DNA from 4 places in the Bradyrhizobium sp. Leo114 genome. Region 1 is predicted to be linked to each of the others. Evidence: predicted binding sites of a transcription regulator. Region 1 holds the regulator's gene; each other region holds the start of a gene.

What was found. The regulator HrcA, encoded in region 1, represses chaperone genes, less so after heat shock. The targets are predictions, from matches to a motif close to GTTAGCACTCNCNNNNNGNGAGTGCTAAC.
Region 2: the regulator HrcA is predicted to act here: its motif matches at 4,145-4,173, upstream of groES (co-chaperone GroES).
Region 3: the regulator HrcA is predicted to act here: its motif matches at 4,336-4,364, upstream of ACZIRK_RS36285 (co-chaperone GroES).
Region 4: the regulator HrcA is predicted to act here: its motif matches at 3,777-3,805, upstream of ACZIRK_RS05560 (co-chaperone GroES).

What each region holds. Positions count from the first base shown of each region.
Region 1 covers NZ_JBUYEN020000008.1:96,640-103,790, forward strand. The annotation lists gene ACZIRK_RS11855 (hypothetical protein) at 155-1,090, shown strand; gene grpE (nucleotide exchange factor GrpE) at 1,161-1,769, opposite strand; gene hrcA (heat-inducible transcriptional repressor HrcA) at 2,006-3,094, opposite strand; gene rph (ribonuclease PH) at 3,251-3,964, shown strand; gene rdgB (RdgB/HAM1 family non-canonical purine NTP pyrophosphatase) at 3,975-4,604, shown strand; gene hemW (radical SAM family heme chaperone HemW) at 4,597-5,754, shown strand; gene ACZIRK_RS11885 (penicillin-binding protein activator) at 5,866-7,095, opposite strand.
Region 2 covers NZ_JBUYEN020000017.1:67,830-74,980, reverse strand. The annotation lists gene ACZIRK_RS21590 (Hsp20/alpha crystallin family protein) at 39-542, opposite strand; gene ACZIRK_RS21585 (Hsp20 family protein) at 621-1,064, opposite strand; gene ACZIRK_RS21580 (hypothetical protein) at 1,206-1,454, opposite strand; gene ACZIRK_RS21575 (hypothetical protein) at 1,514-1,843, opposite strand; gene groL (chaperonin GroEL) at 2,049-3,671, opposite strand; gene groES (co-chaperone GroES) at 3,717-4,031, opposite strand; gene ACZIRK_RS21560 (trypsin-like peptidase domain-containing protein) at 4,261-5,364, shown strand; gene ACZIRK_RS21555 (hypothetical protein) at 5,923-6,159, shown strand; gene ACZIRK_RS21550 (LysR substrate-binding domain-containing protein) at 6,470-7,151, opposite strand, start outside.
Region 3 covers NZ_JBUYEN020000046.1:34,153-41,303, forward strand. The annotation lists gene ACZIRK_RS36265 (outer membrane protein assembly factor BamB family protein) at 1-1,021, shown strand, start outside; gene ACZIRK_RS36270 (c-type cytochrome) at 1,085-1,432, shown strand; gene ACZIRK_RS36275 (substrate-binding periplasmic protein) at 1,441-2,205, shown strand; gene groL (chaperonin GroEL) at 2,294-3,934, opposite strand; gene ACZIRK_RS36285 (co-chaperone GroES) at 3,978-4,292, opposite strand; gene ACZIRK_RS36290 (usg protein) at 4,681-4,971, shown strand; gene ACZIRK_RS36295 (cupin domain-containing protein) at 5,062-5,592, shown strand; gene ACZIRK_RS36300 (NupC/NupG family nucleoside CNT transporter) at 5,712-6,971, opposite strand.
Region 4 covers NZ_JBUYEN020000003.1:273,051-280,201, forward strand. The annotation lists gene ACZIRK_RS05540 (signal transduction histidine kinase) at 238-609, shown strand; gene ACZIRK_RS05545 (hypothetical protein) at 958-1,191, shown strand; gene ACZIRK_RS05550 (hypothetical protein) at 1,388-1,621, shown strand; gene groL (chaperonin GroEL) at 1,639-3,285, opposite strand; gene ACZIRK_RS05560 (co-chaperone GroES) at 3,427-3,744, opposite strand; partial or broken gene ACZIRK_RS05565 (thiaminase II/PqqC family protein) at 3,972-4,223, opposite strand; gene ACZIRK_RS05570 (VOC family protein) at 4,766-5,134, shown strand; gene ACZIRK_RS05575 (cupin domain-containing protein) at 5,217-5,969, shown strand; partial or broken gene ACZIRK_RS05580 (4a-hydroxytetrahydrobiopterin dehydratase family protein) at 6,060-6,179, shown strand; gene ACZIRK_RS05585 (complex I NDUFA9 subunit family protein) at 6,240-7,151, shown strand, end outside.

The DNA.
Region 1 (7,151 bases):
ACCCTGTGCCATCAGGCTGCATGGAGCCGCCCGCCCCTGTCGTCGGGCCATCAAAACCGCTAAAAGCGGGCCAACTGAACGAGGCCCGACAGCTTGCGGCCCGCACCGGCCGCCCATTGAACGGCTTCAATGCCAAACCCGGTAGATCCTTGACATGAACCCCATTCGCCTCCTCGCCGCGGTCACCCTGTTCGTTGCCGCCGCATTTCCCGCCTTTGCCGCGGACGTGGTCTTTCCGCCGGGCGCCCGGGTCGGGATGAAGCCGCTGGTGGGGCTCAATCGCGCGAAAACCTTCACCGGCTTCGAGACCGAGGACCAGGGCGTCAAGGTGCTGGTCACCGACCTGCCGGCGGAGGCCTATGGCGAGGTCGCCAACGCCTTCAAGGCGAACCCGGGCGGCACCGGCGGGATCAAGCCGGAGAGCATCGAGACCGCTGCCGGCCTTGCCTATTACACGGTCGAGAATGCCAAGGATGGCGCCGGCACCGTGCGGCGCTATTCGATGATCCTGCCCGGCCCGACCTTCTCCGGCTACATCGCCATGCAGGTCCCGGAGAATGCCGCCAGGATCTATACCGACGATGCCGTCCGCCAGATGTTTTCGACCGCCGCGATCCGGGATCAGGTTCCAGTCGACGAGCAGCTCGGGCTGATGCCGTTCAAGATGACCGAACTGGCGAACTTCAAGAACGTCCGCACGCTGGCACCCGGCGCCGCGCTGATCGTCGCCGATGGCGACGAGAAGAGCGGGTTCGAGGTGGCGCCCTTCATGATCATCGGCATCATCGGCTCGACCGCCGCCTCTCCCGATGATCGCGGCCGTTTTGCCCAGCAGATCGCGACCACGATTCCCGGCGTGCGCGACGGACGGATCACGATGTCGGAGCCGATCCGCATCGATGGCCAGCCCGGCTACGAGACACGGATCGATGCGGTGAGCGGCAAGGACAATACGCCGGTGACCATCGTACAATGGCTGCGGTTCGGTGCGCAGACCTCGCTGCGCATCATCGGCTCCTCGCCGCGCGATCAATGGTCGGCCGCATTCCCGCGCTTCCGCAGCGTGCGCGACGGAATTCAGCCGCGATAACATCTATCTCTGCCGGCCTTTGTCGAGGCCGGCATTAACAGCATTCCGTCAGCCGATGCGTTGAGCAGATTCAGTTCTGCTGTGCGGCGGAAGCCGGCGCGGTTTTTGCGCCGCCCTTGGAGACACCGACCAGCGCCGGACGCAGCACGCGATCGCCGATCGTGTAGCCGGCCTGGACCACCTGCACCACTGTGCCCGAGGGCACGGAGGGATCGGGAACCTCGTACATCGCCTGCTGAAAGTTCGGATCGAACTTCTCGCCGGTGGGATCGAACTTCTTGACGCCGTTCTTCTCCAGCGTGGCGTGCAGCGAACGCTCGGTCAATTCGACACCCTCGATCAGGGCCTTCAGCCCGGGGTCGGCGGCCGCCTTGGCCTCCGCCGGGACGGCGTCGAGGGCACGCTGCAGATTGTCGGCGATATCGAGGATGTCGCGGGCAAAGCCGGTGATGCCATAAGCGCGCGCATCCGCGATCTCGCGGCTGGTGCGCTTGCGCAGATTTTCCATCTCGGCCAGCGTGCGCAACGTCCGATCGCGCGCTTCATTGAGCTCCTTGGTCAAGGCTTCCGCCGATCCCTGTTCGGGATCGTCGGGCATGACGTAGGGCTTCGAGACCACGGGCTCGCCGGTCTGCGCCGGGTTCTCGGCGTTGTCGTTTGGCCGGTTCGGATCGGTCATGGCTTGCCTTTTCGAAAAATCACGTCTGATCAACAGTTAAGGGATTGGCTGGCCCGGATATCGTGCTTTGGGCCATGAAAATCAAGCGCAACCGGCCCCGTTTCGGGGTTAGAGCGTTTTCGAGCGAAGCATGCCCTCGGACCTGATCCGAGGGTGGACACCGGTTCGCGTGAAGAAAACGCGTCAAAACAAGAATCTAGAGCTCCGGTTCTGATTCCGTCAGAACCGGAAATGCTCTAGCCGCCGAGGATCCTGCTGACGAGGCGCGCGGCATAGTCCACGGTCGGGATCACCCGCGCATAATTCAGCCGGGTTGGCCCGATCACGCCGAGCACGCCCACGATACGGCCAGCGCCGTCGCTATAGGGCGCAACGATGGTCGAGGACCCCGAGAGCGAGAACAATTTGTTCTCCGACCCGATGAAGATCCGCACGCCATCGGCGCTTTCCGCACGCCCCAGAAGGTCGATCACGCCGCGCTTGGTCTCGAGATCATCGAACAGCGACTTGATGCGCTCGAGATCCTCGAGCGCATGCAAATCCTCCAGGAGATTGGCGTGCCCGCGCACGATGAGCTGCCGGTCTTCATTGTCGCCGCCCGACCAGCTCGCAAGCCCTGCAGAGATCACCTTCTGCGTCAATTGATCGAGCTCGGCGCGACTTTGTCCCAGCGCGGTCTCGAGTTCGAGCCGCGCTTCGGCGAGCGTACGGCCGAGGATGCGTGCATTGAGGAAGTTGGTGGCCTCGATCAGTGCCGAGGATGGAACACCCGGCGGCAAGCTCAGCACCCGGTTCTCGACCTGCCCGTCTTCGCCGACCAGCACCACCAGCGCACGTTCCGGCTCCAGCCGCACGAACTCGATATGCTTCAGCCGCGCATTGGATTTGGGCGTCAGCACCACGGCGGCGGCGCGGGTGAGGCCGGATAGCCGGATCAAGGCCTCATCGAGCGCTGCCTCGACCGACTGCGCGCGGCCGACAGTAGCCAATTGGCTCTGGATCGATTGCCGTTCCGCCTCCGTGAGATGGCCGACCTGCATCAGCGCATCGACGAAAAAGCGCAGGCCCAATTCGGTCGGCAGTCGGCCGGCGGAGGTATGCGGCGCGTAGATCAGTCCGAGCTGTTCGAGATCGGACATCACATTGCGCACCGAGGCCGGCGACAGCGGCAGCGCGATCAGGCGCGAGATGTTACGCGAGCCGACCGGCTCGCCGGTCGCCAGATAACTTTCGACGATTTGACGGAAAATGTCGCGCGAACGCTCGTTGAGCTGGGCAAGCCCGGCGTGCGGCGCGATCAAACCAACCGGTTCGTGTTGAGCCACAATAACTCCCTCACAACTGCCTCTAATTTGACCATCCACACGCCCGGTGACAAGCGTGCATTACCCGCCCGGAAGCCGGCCAAAAAGCTTGCCGCTGCGGCTGCCCGCTCCTACAAGCACCGCCAGCCATATCGCTCGAATTCCCGGAGGATTCCCATGCGGCCAAGCCGCCGTGCACCCGACGAACTGCGCCCCGTCTCATTGGAACGCGGCGTGGTCAAATATGCCGAGGGTTCCTGCATGGTGAAATTCGGCGACACCCATGTGCTGGTCACTGCGACCCTGGAAGACCGCCTGCCGCCATGGCTGAAGGGCCAGGGCCGCGGCTGGGTCACCGCCGAATACGGCATGCTGCCCCGCGCCACGCTGGAACGTACCCGGCGCGAGGCCTCCGCCGGCAAGCAGGGCGGGCGCACCATCGAGATCCAGCGCCTCATCGGCCGTTCGCTCCGCGCCACCATCGACCTGGAAGCGCTGGGCGAGCGCCAGATCACGGTCGATTGCGACGTGCTGCAGGCCGATGGCGGCACGCGCACCGCCTCGATCACCGGCGCCTGGGTCGCGCTTGCCGACTGCATCAACTGGATGAAGACCCGCAACATGCTGAAAACCAACGTGTTGCGCGACAACGTCGCGGCCATCTCCTGCGGCATCTATAATGGCACGCCGGTGCTCGACCTCGACTACGCCGAGGATTCTGAAGCCGAGACCGACGCCAATTTCGTCATGACCGGCGACGGCCGCATCATCGAGGTACAGGGCACCGCGGAAAAGACGCCGTTCTCGCAGGACGAGTTCCTGGCGCTGATGGCGCTGGCGCGCAAGGGCGTGGCGCGGCTGGTCGACTTGCAGAAAATGGCAGTGGCGTAGTCAATAGGCCATGCACCGCCGAATCACTGGAAAGCTCGTGATCGCGACCCACAATCCCGGCAAGCTTGCCGAGATGCGCGAATTGCTGGCGCCGCATGGCGTGGAGGCGATCTCGGCAGGCGATCTCGGTCTTGGCGAGCCCGAGGAGACCGGCGACAGTTTTCGCGCCAATGCCGCGATCAAGGCGATTGCGGCAGCCAAGGCCGCCGATCTCCCGGCATTTGCCGATGATTCCGGGCTGGTGGTCGACGCGCTGGACGGCGCCCCTGGCATCTATTCGGCGCGCTGGGCCGGCGAAAACAAGGATTTCATCGCCGCGATGACGCGGATCGAGCGCCTCTTGCAGGAACGTAGCGCCACGGCGCCTGACCGCCGGAGCGCTCATTTCGTCTCCGCGCTCTGCGTCGCCTGGCCGGATGGGCACCTCGAAGAGGTCGAGGCGCGTGCCGACGGAACTTTGGTGTGGCCGCCGCGCGGCACCGCGGGTTTCGGCTATGATCCCATGTTCCTGCCGGATGGCCATACCCGCACCTTCGGCGAGATGACGAGCGTCGAGAAGCACGGGCTGCCGCCGCTCGGACTCGGCCTGTCGCACCGGGCCCGTGCCTTCGTCAAATTGGCGGAGATATGCCTTGACTGACCGGGACCAGGCAGCCTTCGGCGTCTACGTGCACTGGCCGTTCTGCCTGTCGAAATGCCCGTATTGTGATTTCAACAGCCACGTCAGGCATACGCAGATCGATGAGGCGCGCTTTGCCCGTGCCTTTGCGCGCGAGATCGAGACCACCGCGGCGCGCGTCCCCGGCCGCGAAGTGTCCTCGATCTTCCTCGGCGGCGGTACGCCGTCATTGATGCAGCCGCAGACGGTCGGCGCGATCCTGGATGCGATCGGCAAGTATTGGCGCGTCGCTCCCGATGTCGAAGTGACACTGGAAGCCAATCCGACGAGCGTCGAAGCCACACGGTTTCGCGGCTATCGCGCCGCCGGCGTCAACCGCGTATCGCTCGGCGTGCAGGCGCTCGATGATGCCTCGCTGAAGGCGCTGGGGCGATTACACACTGCGCGCGAAGCGCTCGATGCGGTCGCCGTCGCCCGTCAATCTTTCGATCGCTATTCCTTCGACCTGATCTACGCCCGGCCCGATCAAACTCCCGCGATGTGGGCCGACGAACTGAAGCATGCGATCGCGGAAGCCGCCGAGCATCTGTCGCTCTATCAGCTCACGATCGAGGAAGGCACGCCGTTCTTTGGTCTGCATGCCGCAGGCAAATTGCAGACGCCGGACGAGGCGGTCGCGCGCGCGCTTTACGACGTGACGCAAGAGGTCTGTACGCAAGCAGGCCTGCCGGCCTACGAGATCTCCAATCACGCCCGCCTCGGCGCGGAGTGCCGGCACAATCTCGTCTATTGGCGTGGCGACGAATATGCCGGCATCGGCCCGGGCGCACATGGCCGCCTCGACATCAACGGCCGCCGTCACGCCACCGCGACCGAGAAGCGGCCGGAAGCCTGGGTGATGCGCGTCGAAACCAATGGCAGCGGCGTCATCACCGACGAGGTGCTCAACAGCGAGGAGCGCGCCGACGAATTCCTGCTGATGGGGCTTCGTCTCGCCGAAGGCATCGACCCCACGCGCTATGCGTCGCTCTCAGGCCGTGCACTCGACCCGCGCCGCATCGCGGTGCTGCGCGAAGAGGGCGCCATCATCGTCGACACCGACGGACGGCTACGCGTGACCAAGTCAGGTTTCCCGGTGCTGGATGCCGTGGTGGCGGATTTGGCCGCGTAGTCGACGCACAATTCGTAGCCCGGCTGGAGCGAAGCGCAATCCGGGGCCTCTCCATCCGCACGCGACAGAATCCCGGGTTGCGCTGCGCTTCACCGGGCTACAGCCGCTTCATCACGCCCCAAAACTCTTCGGTGAGCCCGCGACCGCCTGGGCGCCGCTGGTCGCAACCTTCATCACCGCAAGGCCGCGTTCGTTGGTGCCGTCAGCGCGGAAGCGGAACAGGCCGTCGATACCGGCGAAGCCGGAAGGATTGGTCAGCGTTTCCTGCTGGAAGCGCTGAGCACCTTGCGTCCGCGCCAGCGCGGCCACCAGCGCAACGCCATCATAGGCGAGCGTTGCGGTGCGCACGGGCTCGGAGCCGTATTTGCTGCGGTAACGTCCCGCGAAGGCGCGGAAGCCGGACGGATCCGGCGCGGCAAACAGACCGCCCTGCAGCGCCTGATTCGCGAACACCCGCGGATTGTCCCACAGGCCGGTGCCCAGAAGCTGGATGTTGCGCAGATTGGCGCCGGCTGCGGTCAGCGCGTCTGCCGTCGCTACCACCGAATCACCGTCATCGGCGAGCAACAGCGCATCGGCCTGGGCGAGCGACTGCGCCACCGTGCGTGCCGGCGTGGCGCGATCGGCGCCGTATTTTTCGAACGCGACGACGCGGCCCTTGCGGCCGGCCACCTGCTTGAACGCGGCCTCGACCACATTGCCATAGGCATTGTCGGGAACCAGCGCGGCGAAGGAGCGCTTTCCAATGCTCGCGGAATATTCGACGATCCGGTTGATGTCGGACTCCGGCAGGAAGCTCAGGAGATAAACGCCGCGTCCCGCCACGCTCGAATCCGTCGAGAACGCGATTACTGAGATACCGCGCCCGCGCGCCACCTGGGCGACGGCCGGCACCGACTGCGCAAACAGCGGGCCCAAAATGATTTCGGCGCCTTCGCCGATCGCCTGCTGCGCGCCCTGGGAGGCGCCCTGCGGACTGCCGCCATCGTCCTTGATCAGGAGCTGGATGTTCGGGTTCTGGAATTCCGCCAGCGCCAGTTCGGCGGCGTTCTTCATCGACTGCCCGGCAAGGCCGGCATTGCCGGCCGCCGACAGCGGCAAGATCAACCCTACTTTGACCTGCCCGTTGCCGATCGCCTGCGGCTGCTGCTGCGGTCCGGCGGGGGCTGCTTCCGGCTGCGGCGAGCCGGACGGACTGGTAAACTGGCTAAGGGTCTGCTGCACCCCCGAGCAGGCGGCCAGCAGGGGAGCACCCAGCATCAGGCCGAGTGCTGTCCGGCGGGTCGCGGCGGAACCTTGCAGACCCGGGGATTTTGGTTTGCGGCTATGCGGGCCCACCATCTCGTCTCTTCTCTTGACCGGCCGTGTTCGGGCCGGGATTCCAACTGCCGAACCAA
Region 2 (7,151 bases), on a different contig from region 1:
TGGCGGACGGCGACGCGGGCGCCGCCGTCCTGGGCACGTCAGTTGCTGGTGTTGATGGCGATCCGTTTGACGCCCTGGCTGGCTTGCTCGGTTTTCGGCAGGCTCACCGTGAGGACGCCATTGCGGAAGTTGGCTTCGGCCTTGTCTTCCTGGACGCCATCGAGCGGGATACGACGCTCAAACGAGCCATAGTAGCGTTCGCTGTAGCGCCCGCCATTGTCGTGTTCGGCCTTTTTCTCGCCGCGGATCGAGAGGACGCCGTTTGCGATTTCGACCTGGACGTCCTTTTCGCTCAGTCCCGGAAGCTCGGCGGAAATCGTCACGGCCTTGTCGGTTTCGCTGAGCTCGATGCGCGGCCAGCCAAACTGGCCTTCGATCAGCGGGGACCCGGGCCGGCCGACGCTGCCGAAGCTGCCAAACCCGCGGAAGACGTCGTCGAAAAGTCGATTCATCTCACGGTGAAACGTCAGAAACGGATCGTAAGCCTCGCCCGTCGTGAGCTGCTGGTTCTTGTTCCACGGAATTAGATCGCGCATTGTCATGTTGGACTCCTCCCTCAAATACGCCGGGTGGCGCGGATGCCGCACCATGCGCACCAATGTCGTTGGACACGGACGGCGTCAGGCCGCCTGTTTGTGGGTGATCTGCTCGGTGCCGCCGATCGGAATGCGGCGGGGCTTCATCGTCTCGGGCAGCTCGCGGACGAGCTCGATCCGCAGCAGTCCGTTGTCGAACGCTGCCGTCTTCACCTGCACATAATCGGCAAGATTGAACTGCCGCTTGAAACCCTTGGCCGGGATGCCGCGATAGAGGTAATCGCGTTTCGCCTCGTTGGCCTTGCGGCCCTCGACGGTCAGCACGTTCTGCTCGGCCGTGATCGCGATCTCGTCCGGGCTGAAACCGGCGAGCGCAAGCGTGATCTGATAGTGATCTTCGCCCAGCCGTTCGATGTTGTAGGGTGGATAGTGTTCCTCGACGGTCCGTTGCGTCTCGTCGAGCAGATCGAAGATGCGATCGAATCCGACGGTCGACCGCCACAGGGGAGTGAAATCGAAGTTCCTCATAGCCAAGTCCTCCTAAGAGCAAGATGGATACGAAGAAGCGCAGGACACCGGTCCGGCGCCCAGTTCAGTCCGCCGGACCCGATCTGGCATCCGGCGCCGCAGCCTTGCGGCAAAACAGAACTACGAAAAACAACTATGGTTTCAAGGGCGCTCCCGAAATTTTTGCTGCTCCCCAGCTTGGGCGGCCAGATGCTCCAGCTCAGCCTCGGCCTCGCTGGCGAGACGAATCAACCGGCGGCGCTCCTCAGCGGATAGGCCGCTTCCCTTCAGCAAGCTATGGCAATGCGCGATCACCCGCCGGTCGCTCTCGATCAGGAACGCGCGCACGGCGTCGGGCAGGTGTGAATCGGAGCGCTCGGAAATCTGCTGACGGTGTGCCAATTCGAACATGGTTGCCCTCAGTAGCAGCAGGCGCGACCCATGCAGCGCGGATCGCGCCACGTGCGGACTCAGCTCAGTCTCGGCAAGCTGCGCTCATGTTCGGATGGAAGTTGAAAGGAGCCTGGCTGAATATTGTCCGGCAACAGCAGGATATCGGTCTTGAAAAGCGGGGACCGCGGTTTCCAGCTCATCCAGCGGACCGACTCCAGATAGGAAATGGCTGGCAGCGGCAGAAGGTGGCCCGCGCTGTCGAGCACCAACCTTGGCGTACTATCCATCCCCCAGGCGCTAACGGGCACGAGCGCCATCGCCATGGCAAAAGCGGCTGCGACGGTTCTGCGGACGCCGCGTCCTGATGTCTTGGGCCAAGCCGAGCTGGATGCGTAGTTTCGGGTCATCTCATCCTCCTGTCGTTGGAAAACTGATCCATGCGATCGTGAGAAGGCTGAGGGCGAACATGAGCCAATGCATTGCCGTCGCCCCAACCTTGCGCGATCGATCCTGAATGCGAGTGCTCATCTGAGGCTCCCTGGCGCTTGTGAGCTTCCTTTCTCGTCGCGGTTGGCGGAGAGCCCGGCCGTTTCCGGCCGGGCGCGTGCTTGATTAGAAATCCGTCGGCGGCGTTGCCGCGGCCGGTTCGGACTTCTTGGGCTTATCGGCGACCAGTGCTTCCGTGGTGATCAGCAGAGCCGCGACGGAGGCCGCGTCCTGTAAGGCGGTGCGAACGACCTTGGCGGGATCGATCACGCCGGCCTTCACCATGTCCTGGTACTCGCCAGTGGCCGCGTTGAATCCCCAATTGTAGTCGGAGTTCTCGAGCAGCTTGCCGACGACGAGCGAGCCGTCCTCGCCGGCGTTCTGGACGATCTGCCGCGCCGGCACCTGGATGGCGCGGCGCACGATATCGACGCCGGCCTTCTGGTCGGCATTGGCGGTCTTTAAGCCATCGAGCGCTTTCAGCGCACGCAGCAGCGCCACGCCGCCGCCCGGCAGAATGCCTTCCTCGACCGCAGCGCGAGTCGCATGCATGGCATCGTCGACCCGGTCCTTCTTCTCCTTGACCTCGACTTCGGTCGCACCACCAACACGGATTACGGCGACGCCGCCGGCGAGCTTGGCCAGCCGCTCCTGCAGCTTCTCGCGATCGTAATCGGAGGTGGTCTCCTCGATCTGCGACTTGATCTGGGTGACACGAGCCTCGATGTCCTTCTTGGGCCCGGCGCCGTCGACCACGGTCGTATTCTCCTTGTCGATCACGACCTTCTTGGCGCGCCCGAGCATCTTCAGCGTGACATTCTCGAGCTTGATGCCGAGATCTTCCGAAATCACGGTGCCGCCGGTGAGGATTGCAATATCCTCCAGCATGGCCTTGCGGCGATCGCCGAAGCCTGGCGCCTTCACCGCCGCGACCTTGAGGCCGCCGCGCAGTCGATTGACCACGAGCGCGGCAAGCGCTTCGCCCTCGACATCCTCGGCCACGATCAGCAGCGTCTTGCCAGACTGCACCACCGCTTCGAGCAGCGGCAGCATGGTCTGTAGACCGGACAGCTTCTTCTCATGGATCAGAATGTAGGGATCCTCGAGTTCGACCCGCATCTTTTCGGTGTTGGTGACGAAGTAGGGCGAGACAAAGCCGCGGTCGAACTGCATGCCCTCGACCACCTCCAGCTCGGTGTGGAGGCTCTTGGCTTCCTCGACGGTGATGACGCCCTCATTGCCGACCTTCTGCATCGCATCGGCAAGGAAGCGGCCGATCTCCGTATCGCCATTGGCCGAAATGGTGCCGATCTGGGCAATCTCCTCGTTGGAGGTGACCTTCTTGGCGTGGGACTTGAGGTCATTGACAATGGCGTCGACCGCAAGATCGATGCCGCGCTTGAGGTCCATCGGGTTCATGCCAGCGGCAACGGATTTCGCGCCTTCCTTGACGATGGCCTGGGCCAGCACGGTCGCAGTCGTCGTCCCGTCGCCGGCGAGGTCGTTGGTCTTGGAGGCGACTTCGCGCACCATCTGTGCGCCCATGTTCTCGAACTTGTCTTCCAGTTCGATTTCCTTGGCGACGGTGACGCCGTCCTTGGTTATGCGCGGTGCGCCGAAGGATTTCTCGATCACGACGTTGCGTCCCTTGGGACCGAGGGTGACCTTCACGGCGTTGGCCAGCGTGTCCACGCCCCGCAGCATCCGCTCGCGGGCTTCCGTGGAGAATTTCACGTCCTTGGCAGCCATTTGCCTGCTCCTTTCTCCTAATGACTGTCAGCTCTTGCAATTTGCTCAGGCGGCCTTCTTGAGCGAGCCGGTCTTGTCGACCACGCCCAGAAGATCGCTCTCCTTCATGATCAGGTAGTCCTGGCCGTCGATCTTCACCTCTGTGCCGGACCACTTGCCGAACAGCACGCGGTCTCCCGGCTTGACGTCGATCGGGGTCAACTGGCCCTGCTCATTCCTCGCGCCAGGCCCCGCGGCGACGATCTCGCCCTCCTGCGGCTTTTCCTTCGCGGTGTCGGGAATGATGATGCCGCCGGCGGTCTTCTCTTCGGCATCGATGCGGCGCACGAGCACGCGGTCGTGCAATGGACGGAAATGCATGCACATCCTCCTTGTCAGGTCAGCGATGTCATAAAGCCGGGTCCGGGACCGGCCCCGGGCGGAAAACGACCTAGGAAGCGGAAAAAAGTCCGTCAAGGGTCCCTAAATAAATTTTTGTCACTCCGGGCGACCGAGTGCCAGGCTGCCTCTTGAACGGCCATTTTCGCTCAACCAGCTAACCGACGCGGCGGCCGCTGGAGGCCGAAAGACAGATTCTGGGGGAGATTTCATGCGAGTTTTGCGTTTGCTCGGATGGCTGGGCGTCATCTCCGGGTTGTGGTGGGCGCTGTCGGCAGCGCCGGCCACCGCCCAGATTCCGGACCTCAATACAGGCCGCGTGCCGACGCTTGCGCCGCTCGTGCGGGAAGTGACGCCGGCGGTCGTCAACATTTCGGTACAGGGGCGGGTGCGCGAGGACAATCCGCTTTACCAGGATCCGCTGTTCCGCGAGTTCTTCAACGTCCCGAAGCAACTGGAGAAGGAAGTCAGCGCGACCGGTTCGGGCGTGATCGTCGACGCCCAGCGCGGTTATGTGCTGACGGCGAACCATGTCGTCGCCAATGCCACCGCAGTGCAGATCAGGACCAAGGACGGCCGCAAGTTCGCCGGTCGGGTTGTGGGCCGCTATCCGCCCACTGATATCGCACTGCTGCAGATCAGGGAGCCTGCCGGGCTCAAGGCTATTGCACTCGGCGACAGCGACGCGCTTCAGGTCGGTGACTTCGTGATCGCGGTCGGCAATCCGTTCGGCCTCGGCCAGACCGTCACCTCGGGCCTCGTCAGCGCGCTCGGGCGCACCGGGCTCGGCAAGCACGGCTATGAGGATTTCATCCAGACCGATGCGGCAATCAATCCCGGCAATTCTGGAGGCGGGTTGATCAACTTGCGAGGTCAGCTGGTCGGCATCAATACGGCGATTATCTCGCCGGGCGGCGGCAATGTTGGCATTGGCTTTGCGGTGCCGATCAACATGGCGCGCGAGGTAATGAACCAGCTTGCGGCGACCGGACGAGTCGAGCGCGGGCGCATCGGCATTGCGCTGGAGGACATGGAAGCGCCGGCCACGGGCGCGACGCAGGGCGCCCGCATCAAGGAAGTCAGTCCCGGCTCTCCGGCGGAGCGCGCGGGGCTGCGCCGCGGCGACATCATCCTCAAGGCCAACGACATTCCCGTCCCCGTCCGCAGCGCGACGCAGATGCGCAACCTGATCGGGCTGACGCCGGTCGGCCGGCAGGTGCGGCTGACGATCGAGCGCGACCGCATGACCGAAAGTGCCACGGTGGAGGTTGTTCCGCTGAGCGATCAAAGGGCGCGGGTGCGAGGGCCCGGGTGAGCGATGTCCGCTTGTGGCCATAGCTGAAGACTGCATTAGGGATTGTTACGTCGGCTCGCCGCGGTAGACCGGACTTCGCTGAACGCGGCATCGTAATGCCGCTTGTGTCCCGGACCGGACACGTCGAGCAGCGTAAAGGCCGAACGCAGCATCCTCGGCCGGTTGCCGGAGTTGGGCAATTGGCCGTCACCGGATTCTGACATTGTTAATGGGCGCAGGCTCTCGTTTTTTGAGACGATTGGGTCAACGTTGCCGGATCAACCCAACATCTGGTCCCGGTGACGACCATGAACGGCCCTCATTATCCGATGATCCATCGCGAGAACGCCGCCGCACTTGACCGCGTCATTCGACAGGCCAAGCGAACTGTCTCAGCCCCCATCAGGGTTCTCCAGACTTGCCCCCGCCCCGACACTTTCCTCGGGCGACAGCACCACGAATTCATCCCGCTGCCTGATCAGGTGATGGTAGAGTCAGGACATCACTGGCAGTGAGCGATACGGGCGCTGGTGGCTGAGAGACGGTTGCGCTCCCGCCTGCACAGGACGGGAGCGAGCTATGTCAGACCTTCTTCAATCAGAAGTTCGCGCGATGCAGCTTCGTCACTTGGAGGAAGCCGAGCGGCACGTTGCCGAGGCAGAACGACACATTGCTGAGCAAGAGCAACGGATTGTAAACCTCGCCCGCCTCGGCCACGATCTAGCGGAAGCTAAGATACTTCTGGAGAACTTTAATGCATGTCAGGTGCTGCACATCCAGCACCGTGATCGAATTCGCACAGAGCTAGAGCGGTAGGTCACCCGAATCGGCTGCCTCCGAGGTCGCCTTGTGGCCTATAGTCGAAACCCGGATGGAAGATCGCCGCGTCAGCTCACGGGGAGAGGCCGGACACCGCTCAGCGTGGCATTCAATGACCCATCGTGACCGGAAGCTGACATTTGCATTGGCAAGGGCCCCTTGACCGACGTTGAAGCATGTCCGGCTCGGGTCCGGGATTTGCAACAACCGAAATCCAGACTAGCAGCAACGATCGATAAAAGCGTTGAACAATAGCCGCTGCGGAACGTTCGAGGGTTTTGCGAGCCCAGGCGGCATGGTCAGTTCGTCATGCGGCCGTTGCGTTTCCGCCGGATTGCTGCCCTTCTTGCTCCAGCCAATCGCAAAACGCCGCTGTCTGTGAGCCACTTTCGGTGCCCGTGGGCAAGTAGGCGAAGTAGCTCCTCGCCGGAAGGCTGACATCGGGAAACGGCGCGATCAGGCGGCCGGCCGCGACGTCGTCGCCGATCAGGGCGGTCGGTCCCATCGCCACGCCCAAACCATCGATCGCCGCCTGAATGGTCAGAAAGAAATGATCGAGTGTCAGCGTCGCCGCCGGGGTGACGCGAGGCTGTCCGGCTTGCACCAGCCAATCGTGCCATAGCCGCGGCATCGACGTGACGTTCAGCAACGTGTGCTGCGCGAGATCGGAAACGTCCTCCAGCGGCAGCTTCGCTACGAGTGCGGGGCTGCAGACCGGCAATCGGCGCTCCGAAAGAAACAGCCGGGACGTAAAGCCATGAAACGAATCCGGGCCGCCGCGGATGACCACGTCGAACGTCTCGGCAAGCGCGTCGATCGGGTCGTTTGACGTGGTGAGGCGGACCTCGATGTCGGGTCGCTCGTCGCGAAAACGGCTCAACCGGGGAAGAAGCCAGCGCATGCTGAACGTCGCCAGCGCGTTGACGCGCAGCACGGCGGCTGGCACTTCGCCGCGTGTCGCGTGATGGCGCCGGACAGCGGACGAAATG
Region 3 (7,151 bases), on a different contig from region 1:
CAATGAGTCCTGGCGCACCGGCGGAGGTGGCGCCTGGATGCCGGGCGGCTACGATCAGGAGACCAACACCATCTGGTGGGGCACGGCGAATCCCGCGCCGCTCTACGACTGGTCGGGCGCGGATTGGCAGAAGAGCGGGCCGCGGCCCGGCACCAACCTCTACACCACCTCGGTCATCGCGCTCGATCCCGATACCGGAAAGCTGAAGTTCTATCACCAGGAGCTGCCGCACGACGCCTGGGACTTCGATTCGGCGGTCGGTGAATTCCTGATGATCGACCGCGACGGCCGCAAGCTCGTCGTGCATCCGAACAAGGGCGGCTTCGTCTTTGTCTACGATCGCACCAATGGGAAAGTGCAGAACGTGTGGCGGCTCGCGAAGAACATCAACTTCGTGAAGGATATCGACCCAAAGACCGGCGAACTGATTGGTCGGCGCGATCTGTCGCTTGGCCAGACGAACTCGCCGCTCTGCCCGGCGATCGCCGGTGGCATTAGCTGGAACGCGGGCTCCTACAACCCGAAGACCGGCCTCTGGTACAAGCTCGGACAGGAATGGTGCATGGACGTGGACGTGGTGAAGACCACGCCGATCACCGAGCCGATGGCGCAGCTCAACATCGGCGCCAACTTCAAGCTGGTCCCGCCGCCGGACGGACCGGCGCGCGGACATCTCAGTGCCCGCGACCCCGTGACCGGCGACAAGAAGTGGGAGGTCACCTTCAGCGAGCCGCCGCTCGCCAGCGTGCTCGCAACCGGCGGCAATCTGGTATTCGTGCCGGACTCGCGCGGCGTGCTGCACGCCTACAATGCCGAGACCGGGTCGGAATTGTGGTCGCACTACAATGGCGTGGGCCACAATGGCGGCATCATCAGCTACACCGCTGGCGGCAAGCAGTACATCGCGGTGCCGGCCGGATGGGGCGGCATGGTGGCCGATGAATTTCCGGCACTGTTCGGCGAGCCCTACAAGAGCATGCCGAAGGATGCCGGTGCGCTCGTCGTCTTTTCGCTGAAGTAACAACAATAAGAACGGGGAGGCGGTGGGGCGCCGTGGCGTCCCACTGCTGCAATCCTGATGCGAATGTCGAAATCAATCTTTCTCGCCACTGGCATTGCGCTGTTGTGGCAGTCCTCGTGGCCGTTGGGCGTCTGCGCGCAGCAAAGCCAGGCGCCTAACCAGGATCAGTCGGCCAAGGAGAGCGACATCGAGGGCGGCACCATGTTCGCGACCTCTTGCGGCTTCTGTCACCAGAACGGCGGCCGCGTCGCCGGCAAGGGACCGAAGCTCGCCGGCACGAAGCGCGACGATGATTTTCTCGCGGAGCGGATCAGGAAGGGCAAACCGGGCGCGATGCCGGCCTTCGGCGGCGCCTTTTCGGAGAGCCAGATCATGGCGATCGTGGCCTATATCCGGGCGCTCGAGGAGTGATGCCGGCAATGCGATTGGTCGTTCTCGCGAGCCTGCTGGCCTTGTGCGGCGCCGCCGACGCCGCGGCGCGCCCGCTTGACGCGATCCGGCAGCGCGGTGCGCTCACGCTCTGTGCGCATCCCAACGCGCTGCCGTTTGCCAGCAGGCAGGGCGACGTTCCGGGATTCCAGGTCGAAATCGCCAGGGAGCTGGCGAAACGGCTCGAGGTCTCGCTGGAGCAGCACTGGGTGATCAACAGCTTCCAGTACCGCCGCGCCGATTGCGACGTCATCCTCGATGCGATCGCCGACCGCGCGGTGCTGGCCGAGGTGGGCTTACGCATGTCGCGGCCCTATCAGCGCAGCGGCGTCGTGCTGGCGGTGGGACCGAACTCTACCGCGGCGTCACTGGCGGAGTTGGGATCGGAGCAGCGGGTCGGCGTGCAGGTCGGCTCGATCGTGTCCATGATGCTCGGCAAGCGAGGGGTCAAGACGTCGCCATTCGCGTTCGAGGATGACATCATGGAGGCCCTCGCCAAAGGCGAGATCGATGCCGCGGCGGTCACGCCCGCCACCATCGGCTGGTTCAACCAGACCCATCCCGACGCACGCGTCCGTCGCATCCCGGCCTTCGAGGACGAGCCGGACCTGAACTGGAATGTCGCTGTCGGGATGCTCAGTCCGGACGAGAAGCTGCGACAAGGCATCGACGCTGCGCTGGAGGCCTTGCTGGCCGACGGCACGCTCGCGCGAATCTACGAGCGCTACGACGTCGAGCTGCAGCCGCCGAAATGAGTCCACGCGTGGAGAGATATCCCGCCAAACAAAAACCCCGGCATTGCTGCCGGGGTTTTGCATTTCGTGGACTGGACGCGAGGACTGCTTAGAAGTCCATGCCGCCCATGCCGCCGCCCGGAGGCATTGCGGGGCCGGCGCCGCCCTTCTTGGGCAGCTCGGCGACCATCGCCTCGGTGGTGATCAAGAGTGCCGCCACGGAGGCTGCGTTCTGGATCGCGGCGCGCACGACCTTGGTCGGGTCGATGATGCCCTTCTTGACCAGATCGGCATATTCGCCGGTCTGCGAGTCGAAGCCGTAAGCGTAGGTCTTGTTCTCGAGGATCTTGCCGACGATGACCGAACCGTCTTCACCAGCGTTGATCGCGATCTGGCGGGCCGGCGCCGACAGCGCCTTGCGCACGATCTCGACGCCGGTCTTCTGGTCGTCGTTCTTGGTGCGGATGCCCTTGAGCTGCTCGGAAGCACGGAGCAGGGCGACGCCGCCGCCCGGAACGATGCCTTCTTCCACAGCCGCGCGGGTCGCGTGCATCGCGTCATCAACGCGATCCTTGCGCTCCTTCACCTCGATCTCGGTCGCGCCGCCGACGCGGATCACCGCGACGCCGCCCGCGAGCTTGGCCAGACGCTCCTGCAGCTTCTCACGGTCGTAGTCCGAGGTGGTCTCCTCGATCTGCGCCTTGATCTGCGCCACGCGCGCCTCGATGTCGGCCTTCTTGCCGGCGCCGTTGACGATCGTGGTGTTCTCCTTGTCGATCATCACCTTCTTGGCGCGACCGAGCATCTGCAGCGTGACGTTCTCGAGCTTGATGCCGAGATCTTCCGAGATCGCCTGGCCGCCGGTCAGGATCGCGATATCCTGCAGCATGGCCTTGCGGCGATCGCCGAAGCCCGGAGCCTTGACGGCTGCGACCTTCAGGCCGCCACGGAGGCGGTTGACGACCAGGGTGGCGAGGGCTTCGCCTTCGACGTCTTCGGCGACGATGACCAGCGGCTTGCCGGTCTGCACCACGGCCTCGAGCAGCGGCAGCAGCTCGTTCAGCGAGGAGAGCTTCTTCTCGTTGATGAGGATGTAGGCGTCGTCCATCTCAACGCGCATCTTGTCGGCGTTGGTGACGAAGTAGGGCGAGATGTAGCCACGGTCGAACTGCATGCCCTCGACGACGTCGAGCTCGGTCTCCAGCGACTTGGCTTCCTCGACCGTGATCACGCCCTCATTGCCGACCTTCTTCATGGCGTCGGAGAGGAACTTGCCGATCTCGGCGTCGCCGTTGGCGGAGATGGTGCCGACCTGGGCGATCTCGTCGTTGGAGGTGACCTTCTTGGAGTTCTTCTGCAGGTCCGCAACCACAGCCTCGACCGCGAGGTCGATGCCGCGCTTCAGGTCCATCGGGTTCATGCCGGCGGCGACCGACTTGGCGCCTTCCTTCACGATCGCCTGGGCGAGCACGGTGGCGGTGGTGGTGCCGTCGCCGGCCGCGTCAGCGGACTTGGAGGCGACTTCGCGCACCATCTGCGCGCCCATGTTCTCGAACTTGTCGTCGAGCTCGATCTCCTTGGCGACGGTGACGCCGTCCTTGGTGATGCGGGGAGCGCCGAACGACTTGTCGAGCACGACGTTGCGGCCCTTCGGACCGAGGGTGACCTTCACCGCATTGGCGAGGATGTCGACGCCGCGCAGCATCTTGTCGCGCGCCTCGACGGAGAATTTGACTTCTTTAGCTGCCATGTGAGTTTTTTCCTTGAGGGATTTATCCTGGGGAGGGAGGGCCTTAGGCCGCCTTCTTCTTGGAAGCGGGGACGTCGAGTACGCCCATGATGTCGCCTTCCTTCATGATCAACAGCTCCTGGCCGTCGATCTTGACTTCGGTGCCGGACCACTTGCCGAACAGCACGCGATCGCCAACCTTGAGGTCGATCGGGATCAGCTTGCCGGCCTCGTCGCGGCCACCCGGGCCGACGGCGACGACTTCGCCCTGGGAGGGCTTTTCCTTGGCAGTGTCTGGAATGATGATGCCGCCAGCGGTCTTCTCTTCGGCGTCGATGCGCTTGACCACGACGCGGTCGTGAAGCGGACGGAAACTCATGCAGTCCTCCTAAGCTATTCTGGATGCTGTAGAATTCTGGAGCGTTAGCAGTCTGTCTTGGCGAGTGCCAAACCAGCCGCGATGGAGATAGGCCAGACTTTGTGTGGGAGCAAGGGTTTGTAGCAGAAAAATTGGCACTCGAAATCGCCGCCTGCCAGTATCGTTTATCATCATTAACCTGGGCAGCGAGCGGCGGCGAGACCTGCATTAGCAGATGCGCTAAGTTGCTGCTAATGCACGATTTTTCAACAGCCACCTAAACATTTAGGCTTGTGATGAGTTGGCCCTATGCGTCACAATTCCCTCATGTGAGCGCATCTCCGCGGGGGTGGCTCGGCTAGCAGGCCATCCCGTGAATGCGCTCCTTCGAAAAAATGGAGGTTGGCATATGGTCTCGCGGGTTGGTGGGGTTGCTTCCGACGATTTCCGGAAGCAGATGCTGGGTTATGGGCTGACGACGGCACAGATCCTCTACCGAATGCCGGACCATCCTTCACTGCTGCAGACCTACGTCTGGCAGAATTACGACCTCTTCCCGAAATTCCCTGCGCTGCAGGATTTCCTCACCTTCTGGCAGGAGCAGCTCGAGGGGCCGCTGCACTCGGTGACCGTTGCGCATTCCAAGCTGATCAAGCCGGCGGAGCTGCGTGCCGTCGACGGCGTCTTCCGCTTGCACTGAGACGCCAAGACCAATTGCTGCCGGGCGGAACGGTGGTAACGTTCCCTGGACGCGTCCGCGTCGCGGACGCCTGCAACAGGGAGGCAGGCCATGGCTAAGAAGGTGACATCAAGACCCGCGGCCAAGACGGCGGTCCGGAAGAAATGGACGGGCCACAAGACCGCCGCCAAATCCACCGCCCGCAAGGCGATCAAGTCCAAGGGCCGCGTATCCAAGGCGGCACATAAGGCGCAGCCGAAGCAACGCATTGCGGTGAGCCATCATCGCGAAGAAGACTTCAAGGCCGACGGGCTGCGCGCTTATGCGCAATATCGCGATCTCGGCTTTGCCGACGCCACGCACGGGCTTGCGCAGGCGCATGTGATCCGGCTGGTCGGGCCGTGCAATCCGGAAGAGGTGTCAAAGCTGCATTATCACGACGTCCAGTTCCAGATGGTCTATGTGCTCAAGGGCTGGGTGAAAACCTACATGGAAGGGCAGGGCGAGACGTTGATGCAGCAAGGCAGCGCCTGGACCCAGCCGCCGAAGATCAGGCACATGATCCTCGATTATTCTGAAGACGTCGAACTGCTCGAGATCATCCTGCCGGCTGAGTTCAAGACGGTGGAGTTGACGACGTAATACTCGCTGTCATTCCGGGGCGCGCGTAGCGCGAACCCGGAATCCATTCCTCCGCTTGTGCCCGCGGCCCGATGGATTCCGGGTTCGATGCTTCGCATCGCCCCGGAATGACGGAGCGGCTACGTCAACAGCCCCACGACCGCGCCCATCAGGCAGGTTGTCAGCGTGCCCGACACGATCGACTTCAGCCCGAGCGAATTGATCTCCTCGCGCCGCGTCGGCGCCATCGTGTTGAGGCCGCCGATCATGATGCCGAGGCTGGCGAAATTGGCGAAGCCGCACATCGCATAGAGCATGATCAGGCGCGAGCGCGCATCCAGCGCGTCGGTGGGAAGCTTCGACAGATCGACATAGGCGATCAATTCGTTCAGCACGGTCTTGGTCCCCATCAGGCTGCCCGCAGTGATGGCTTGCGACCACGGCAGGCCCATCAGCCAGCACACCGGGGCCATGATATAGCCGAGCAGACGCTGCAGAGAAATCTTGGCGCCGCCGATGTCCGGCAGGATCCCGAGCATCGCGTTGACGAGATAGACCAGCGCCACCAGCACGAGCAGCATCGCGACGATGTTGAGCAACAGTTCAAGCCCGGCCGCGGTGCCCTTGACGATGGCATCCATCGTCGAGGACGCGTGCATCTCGGGATCGCTGCGATCGTCGAGCGCGCCGCCGGTGCGCCCGCCTGATGTCTCCGGCACCATGATCAGGCTCACCAGGATCGCCGCCGGCGCCCCTAGCACCGAGGCAATGACGAAATGCGCCGCCGCATCGGGGATCAGCGGCGCCAGTAGGGTGGCGTAGAGCACCAGCACGGTGCCGGCGATCCCGGCCATGCCGCCCGTCATCACCAGGAACAGTTCGGCGCGGGTGAGCTGCGCTAGATAGGGCCGGATGAACAGCGGCGCTTCCACCATGCCGAGGAAGATGTTGGCGGCGGTGGAGAGCCCGACCGCGCCGCCGACGCCGAGCGTCCGTTCGAGCAGCCAGGCCATGCCGCGCACGATCGGCGGCAGCACGCGCCAATAGAACAGCAGCGTGGTCAGCACGCTCATGACCAGCACGATCGGCAGCGCCTGGAAGGCGAGGATGAAATCAGCGCCCGGCGCCTTGAGGTCGAACGGCAGCGGCGCGCCGCCGACATAGCCGAACACGAAGGAGGTGCCGGCACGCGAGGCGGCGGCGATGACGCCGACGGCCTCGTTGATGGCGCCGAAAGCCGATGCCACCAGCGGCACCTTGATCAGCACCAGCGCAGTGACCAGCGTCACGATGAGGCCGACGATCGCCTGCCGGATCGACACCGCGCCGCGCTTCTCGCTGAAAGCCCAGGCGATCAAAAGCAGCGCCACCACGCCGAACGCCGATTGCAGTTGTAACATTCACAGATCTCCCGAACGATTATGGCAGCACGATCTGCAAGTGCAATGCCGCTCCGTTCAGGTGCGGTGAACTTCGTCTTGTGGATGTGGTTTCTGTGGACGCTGCTTCCGCCACCTCATTGCGAGGAGCAAAGCGACGAAGCAATCCACTGTATCCGCAGGCGGAGAGATGGATTGCTT
Region 4 (7,151 bases), on a different contig from region 1:
GTCAGTGTGTCCACCATCCCAAAATTCAAACTGCATGAGTGGATCGTCCCTCCAATAATGGTGCCGGTTTTCCTCGGTCTGATGATTGCCGGAGCGGTCATTATCCAGTGGTGATGCCGCGGCAGCGGATGTCCGGCGCGATGCGCCATTGAGGCGCCGCCGCGCCGTCGTGGTGGGCGAAGGCCGCGTTCCGCGAGGAGTCGTGGTGTGAACGTACGCCAACAAGAGGAGGACTCCATGTCGCTCACACAATTCCGCATCGATGACGGACCGCATGCCATGGACGGGTTGCGGCTTTTTGCCCGAGATGGAACTGAACCGGTCGAAGCGTTCATAGGCCGCAAGGTGATGGACGTCTGGGCCGAGTCGATTGAGCACCTTGGTGGAAGACAAAGTCTGTTCCGCAGTCAATACAACGCGCTTGGCAAGCTGAACCTTGCGGCGCTTGAGCGGATCGTGAGCGCGAAATACCAGCGCGGCGCCGCGGCCAACCGCCAACATCCCTTTGTCGAGGTTCTGGTCTCGGACATCACGGAAAGCGGCGAGGTTCTAAATCTAAGTGAACTCGTGCGCGAGCCTTTGCCGCCGGCATTTCATAGGCTGGCTTGAGATCTGCCCCGCGAACAGATGGCGGATGTTTCGTAAGAAGAAGGTCTTGTGACATGCCGCTCACACGAGTCGGATTTCGGCACTACGACTATGACCAGATGGTGGTTCGGAAGTGGCATGCGCAATTCAGCTCCGCTGCCATGGACGACCTGGATGGATCGACTGGAAGGCATCCATCACCACATCGCCGGTGCGTACCTTTTGCGGTACGCTCAAGAGCGGTCTTGGAGAGGGACAACGGCCGTCTGTCGAACGGTGAGCAAGTCAACCGCCTCGCAGCTTTGTCTTTGAAGCGTGGCGAGTCAGTTGATTTTGGTAGCTGTTGGCCGCGGCACTCGAAAGATGTTCATGCCTAAGCAAAAGCTTCGCGCGCACGAAGAAGTCTTTAAAGATCATGTCTCCGGTCAGTATGACGAAACCATGTTTCGTTTCAGAGTGCCGGGTGGCTGGATTTATACGCACACTATTATCCGGTTTGGTTCGGTCGATAAAAACTATGTAGCCGATACTTTCGTTCCTGACTCTACAGTGGACGTGGATCTTGCAATTCATCCCACGGATGATCCGCGACGCGATCTATGACTTGGTCGCGCGCAACCACTATCGCTGGTTCGGCCGTTGTGACGCTTGCATCCTGCCGAATTCGGATCGTTCGTGGCCATCGTGAGCCGCCCCGAGACTGCGGGACGGTGGCGCCTGGCGTCGGCCGGCATGGCGAAGGAAGCAGCGTTACTGCAATTCAACTCAGTCCCAGACGCAGGCGAGCAGTTAAAGGCACTTGGCCACGACGATCACCCCGAACGTGGGCAATCTGATCGGCTATTCCTATCGCAAGCCCGGCGACTACAAATTCTCGCAGGCCTGGTACGAGCGCGCGCTGAAAGCCGATCCGGACCATTTACTGACGTCAGTATTACGACCTGTGTGGCAAATTGAGCAGGGCAACCGCGATCAAACGCACGAAAATGCAGAAAGGCCGGGCATAGCTGCCGGGCCTTTCTTTTTCTTTTGAGCGCTGCACGGTTGGACTTAGAAATCCATACCACCCATGGCGCCCATGCCGCCACCCGCAGGTATGCCGGCGCCTGCGTTCTTCTTCGGCACCTCGGCCACCATGGCTTCGGTGGTGATCAGCAGCGCCGCAACGGAGGCCGCGTTCTGGATCGCTACGCGAACCACCTTGGTCGGATCGATGATGCCCTTGCCGACCAGGTTGCCGTACTCGCCGGTCTGCGAGTCGAAGCCGTAGGCGTACTGGTCCTTCTCGAGGATCTTGCCGACAATGACGGAGCCGTCTTCACCCGCATTCATTGCGATCTGGCGGGCCGGATAGGAAAGCGCCTTGCGCACGATCTCGACGCCGGTCTTCTGGTCGTCGTTCTTGGTGCGAAGCCCCTTGAGGTGCTGGGAGGCACGGAGCAGGGCGACGCCGCCGCCCGGCACGATGCCTTCCTCGACAGCCGCGCGGGTCGCATGCATCGCGTCATCCACGCGATCCTTGCGCTCCCTCACCTCGACTTCGGTCGCGCCGCCGACGCGGATCACTGCGACGCCACCCGCGAGCTTGGCCAGACGCTCCTGCAGCTTCTCGCGGTCGTAGTCCGAGGTGGTTTCCTCGATCTGCGCCTTGATCTGCTGCACGCGCGCCTCAATGTCGGCCTTCTTGCCGGCGCCGTTGACGATCGTGGTGTTTTCCTTGTCGATCATCACCTTCTTGGCGCGGCCAAGCATCTGCAGCGTGACGTTCTCGAGCTTGATGCCGAGATCTTCCGAGATCGCCTGGCCGCCGGTCAGAACCGCGATGTCCTGCAGCATGGCCTTGCGGCGATCACCGAACCCCGGTGCCTTGACGGCCGCGACCTTCAACCCGCCACGCAGGCGGTTGACGACGAGGGTGGCGAGCGCCTCGCCTTCGACGTCTTCAGCGACGATGACCAGCGGCTTGCCGGTCTGCACCACGGCCTCGAGCAGCGGCAGCAACTCGTTCAGCGAGGACAGCTTCTTCTCGTAGACGAGAATGTAGACATCATCCATTTCAACGCGCATCTTGTCGGCGTTGGTGACGAAGTAGGGCGAGATGTAGCCGCGATCGAACTGCATGCCTTCGACCACCTCGAGTTCGGTCTCCAGCGACTTGGCTTCCTCGACCGTGATGACCCCCTCGTTGCCGACCTTCTTCATGGCGTCGGAAAGGAACTTGCCGATTTCGGCGTCGCCGTTGGCGGAGATGGTGCCGACCTGGGCGATTTCCTCGTTCGAGGTGACCTTCTTGGAGTTCTTGACGAGGTCGGCGACCACGGCTTCCACCGCTAGGTCGATACCGCGCTTCAGGTCCATCGGGTTCATGCCGGCGGCAACCGACTTGGCGCCTTCACGGACGATCGCAGCCGCGAGCACGGTCGCGGTGGTGGTGCCGTCGCCGGCCGCGTCAGCGGACTTGGAGGCGACTTCGCGCACCATCTGCGCGCCCATGTTCTCGAACTTGTCCTCGAGCTCGATCTCCTTGGCGACGGTGACGCCGTCCTTGGTGATGCGGGGAGCGCCGAACGACTTCTCGAGTACGACGTTGCGGCCCTTGGGGCCGAGCGTCACCTTGACGGCGTTGTTGAGGATGTCGACGCCGCGCAGCATGCGGTCGCGGGCATCGACGCCGAATTTGACTTCTTTCGCTGACATAATGATCTCCGTTTTCAACTGGTCAGATCCCAAAGGCCGCGCAACTGTGCGGGTTCTTGAGGGATGAGATTTGAATGCGGGCCTCATCCTTCGAGACGCCGGCTACGCCGACTCCTCAGGATAGGGAAGTCTAGCTGGCGCTTACGCGGCCTTCTTCTTGGCGGCCGGGACGTCGGTGAGAACGCCCATGATATCGCTTTCCTTCATGATCAGCAGTTCCTGACCATCGAGCTTGACCTCGGTGCCGGACCACTTGCCGAACAGCACGCGGTCGCCAACCTTGAGATCGATCGGAATCAGCTTGCCGGCTTCGTCGCGGCCGCCTGGGCCGACCGCCGTGATTTCGCCCTGTGAGGGCTTTTCCTTGGCAGTGTCCGGAATGATGATGCCGCCAGTGGTCTTCTCTTCGGCTTCGATACGCTTGACCACAACGCCGTCGTGAAGCGGACGGAATTTCATGGCGGTCCTCCTGGGTTTGGTTTTTGTTTGAAATTGGCACTCAAGGTTGCCGAGTGCTAGTCACCTTGCACATATGCCTGCGTTGCGCAGGCACAAGGCCTCATGACCGGTCTCTACGTGACTTGCTTTGAATTTGGGAATGTTGCGAGGGTCCGCCCACCTCGCGCTCGCGCAAGATGCTGGCAACCACTTTTCGCTAGCTTTCCTACGCGGTACGCAGTCAGTGACTACTCAACACGTTGGCCCGCACGCCAGCCCATTTCCCAGAAGTCGGCCTCGAGACGGGTGGCTTCCTTAAAAATCGCGATCAGCTCTGCCTCGCGGGTCGGCGTGGCGTAGAGATCGGCAAGACCATCAAGGTGCGCCCGCGCTTTCGCCGCGACCTCTTGGTATGCTGCACCGGCATACTCGGCGATCCACACGCGATATGGGTTCGTTGCTGCGTGCGCATCGGGTCGCGAGGCGAGCCGCGTCGCGATCCTCGGCGCAGTCGGCTTCGAGGATGGCCTGATTGACGGCTTTCCGGTCTCGCACCACTTGCTCTCGTCAAATGGTTCTGGTCCCATCGCCCAACTCCGACTTAAGGTGGCCCGATGTATCGACCTGATCACTTTCGCGTCGACGATCTAACGCAAATGCACGCGTTGAGCCGCGAACGGCCGTTCGCGGCTCTTGTATCTATAGGGCCGGTCTAAGATAGAGAATCAATTTGCCGCCGACTTGGTTCGTCGATTAGGAGCGGCCGAGTGTTCGCCGTCTACAACCGACGCGGCGGAAGCGAACATCATGCCGTACAAAATCACTGATCCGTTCTGCAATTTAAGCACTGACAAGCGGCCGTCCGGGAAGTATCAGGTCGGCACGTTGTGAAGGGCGGCCGTAAACGTGAAAATCGCGATCTTGTCATCGATCGGACGATCGCGACTTTTCGAAGGAAGTGCCTTTGCGCTTTAGCGCTAAACAGACTTTCTGTTAGGGTCGCGACGCCGACCCTGGAAAATGAAACAGGAGAGTTCTGTCCATGATCGAGGGGATTAGCGCGGTCACACTGGGCACCCACGAAATGCCACGAGCAGTCCGATTCTACTGCGCGCTCGGGTTTGAGGTCCTGCATGGCGGGGAAGATTCGTCATTCACCAGCTTTCGAGCAGGAACGAGCTATCTCAACCTCATCACCCAACCTACCGAGCGGCGCTGGTCCTGGTGGGGGCGGGTAATCTTCTACGTTGCCGATGTTGACGCACTTTACGACCGTGCACTCGCAGCGGGATACCAGCCAGCTACCGTGCCCCTCGATGCCGAATGGGGTGAGCGTTTCTTCCACCTAATTGACCCCGATGGCCACGAACTCAGTTTCGCTCGGCTATTGCTCGCGGGTTCAGTCCAATAGCATCTCGAAGCAGCCTGCCATTCCAAGAGGCGCTCGGAGAGCGTATGGTGTTCCGACTATCCGCTGAACCTGGGAGGCAATCATGCAGTTCAGGACAATCGGACTACTGTTGCTCGGCGCGATGGCGTTTCCCGCCTCCGGGACCGCGCAAACCGCCCCCGCTCCACCGGCAATTACACGAACAGTGGTCGCCGCAACCAAACTGCCGACCGTCACGGACGTGCCGCTCCACTTTAAAGCGGTGAGCGTCACTCTTCAGCCGGACGAGAAGAGCGCCGTCTCGGCGGCCAACGGCATCCTCTACCAGATGTCAGGATCGACCGAGGTCGTGCTCGATGGCAAGACCAAAACGCTCAACGCCGGCGAGGGGCTGTTCGTCGCCGGCGGAAAGACCGCGACTCTGGCGGCGGGTAGCGCGGGGCCATCTACGTTCCTCCACTTTTTCCTTACTCCCGCTGTGGACCTGGGTCGGCCTGCCGAGACGGCACCTGCCGCGGTGAGAGAATTATATCGCACAGCAAATCCGATCGCCGACCTGAAGCCAGGCGGTTATGATCTCAATCTCACGCGAGTCACATTTCCGGCGAGGATGCCCTCCAACCCGCCACACCATCGGTCGGGCGCGGCTTTGTACTTTATCATTTCCGGCACCGGGGCGAACACGGTAGACGGCAAGACAGAAGCAAGGGGACCAGGCTCCTTGATCTACGAACCCTACGCCGTCGTGCATCAATGGGGAAACCCAGGCAACGAGCCGTTGGTGTTCTTGGCGTTCAACATCAATCCGGAAGGTGTGGCAGCCGTGCTTCCGGGCGCACCAGCAAACAATCAATAGCTAACGGCGGGCGGACCGCCGCATCAGAGGACCGCTCGATTCCACAATTTCCAGGAAGCGCTCGACATTGTTTAGGAAGTTACTGAGCTTGCCGAGACCGACAGCCATCACCCTGAGATCCAATTCGGCTGGAGTTATGCCACTGTCTCTCTGAGCACCGATAAACTCAAGGGACTGCCTGTGAAAGCATCATGGCGAGTGGTTACTTGATCGCCCCGGATAGGTCCCTCGACTTCAAGCAGTGAGAAGCTACGATATGAACTGGCGAAATTGAACCGTGGTGCCACGAACGGTCGCACCGTCACCGTGTTCGGCGGAACCGGCTTTCTCGGCCGCCGCATCGTTCGGCATCTGCGCTCTCGCGGATTTCCCGTTCGGATCGCGTCAAGGCACCCGGATCTGGGGGACAGACAGTTTGGCCCTGATGATCCGCAGCTTCAATCCATCCAGGCGGATATTCAAGACGAGCGGTCAGTCGCGGATGCGCTTGCCGGCGCCTACGGCGTTGTAAATGCGGTTAGCCTTTACGTTGAGCACGGACAGGAGACTTTTCATTCCGCTCACGTCGAGTCTGCCCAACGGGTAGCGGCTCAAGCACACCGTGCCGGAGTCGATCGGCTCATTCATATTTCAGGAATCGGCGCCGACGCCGCTTCGCCATCCCGCTACATCCGAAAGCGCGGCGAAGGCGAACTGGCAGTCCGGGCCGCGTTCGTCGAGGCACTTTTCATCCGCCCGGCGGTGATGTTCGGACCGGACGACGCGTTTCTCAATACCATCCTCACACTCCTCCGCCGGCTTCCAATCTATCCGATGTTCGGCCGCGGCGCGACCAGATTGCAGCCGGCCTATGTGGAGGATGTTGCGGAGGCGATTGGTCAGATCATGCAGCGAGCGGAGACACCTTCAACGATCTTCGAGTTAGGCGGCCCTCGTGTCTACTCTTACGAGGAGTTTCTTAGAGTGGTGGCGCACCAAGCTGGACTTGCGCCTCGACTGATTCCAATCCCGTTTGCCGTTTGGCATGCACTCGCTTGGGCCTCCGAAATACTCCCGAGTCCACTCCTCACGCGCAATCAAGTAGAACTGATGCAAATCGACACCGTGTCATCGCCGGAGGTGCCTGGATTTGTTGAACTTGGGATTACGCCGCACTCGGTCGAGGCAATACTCCAGAAGATG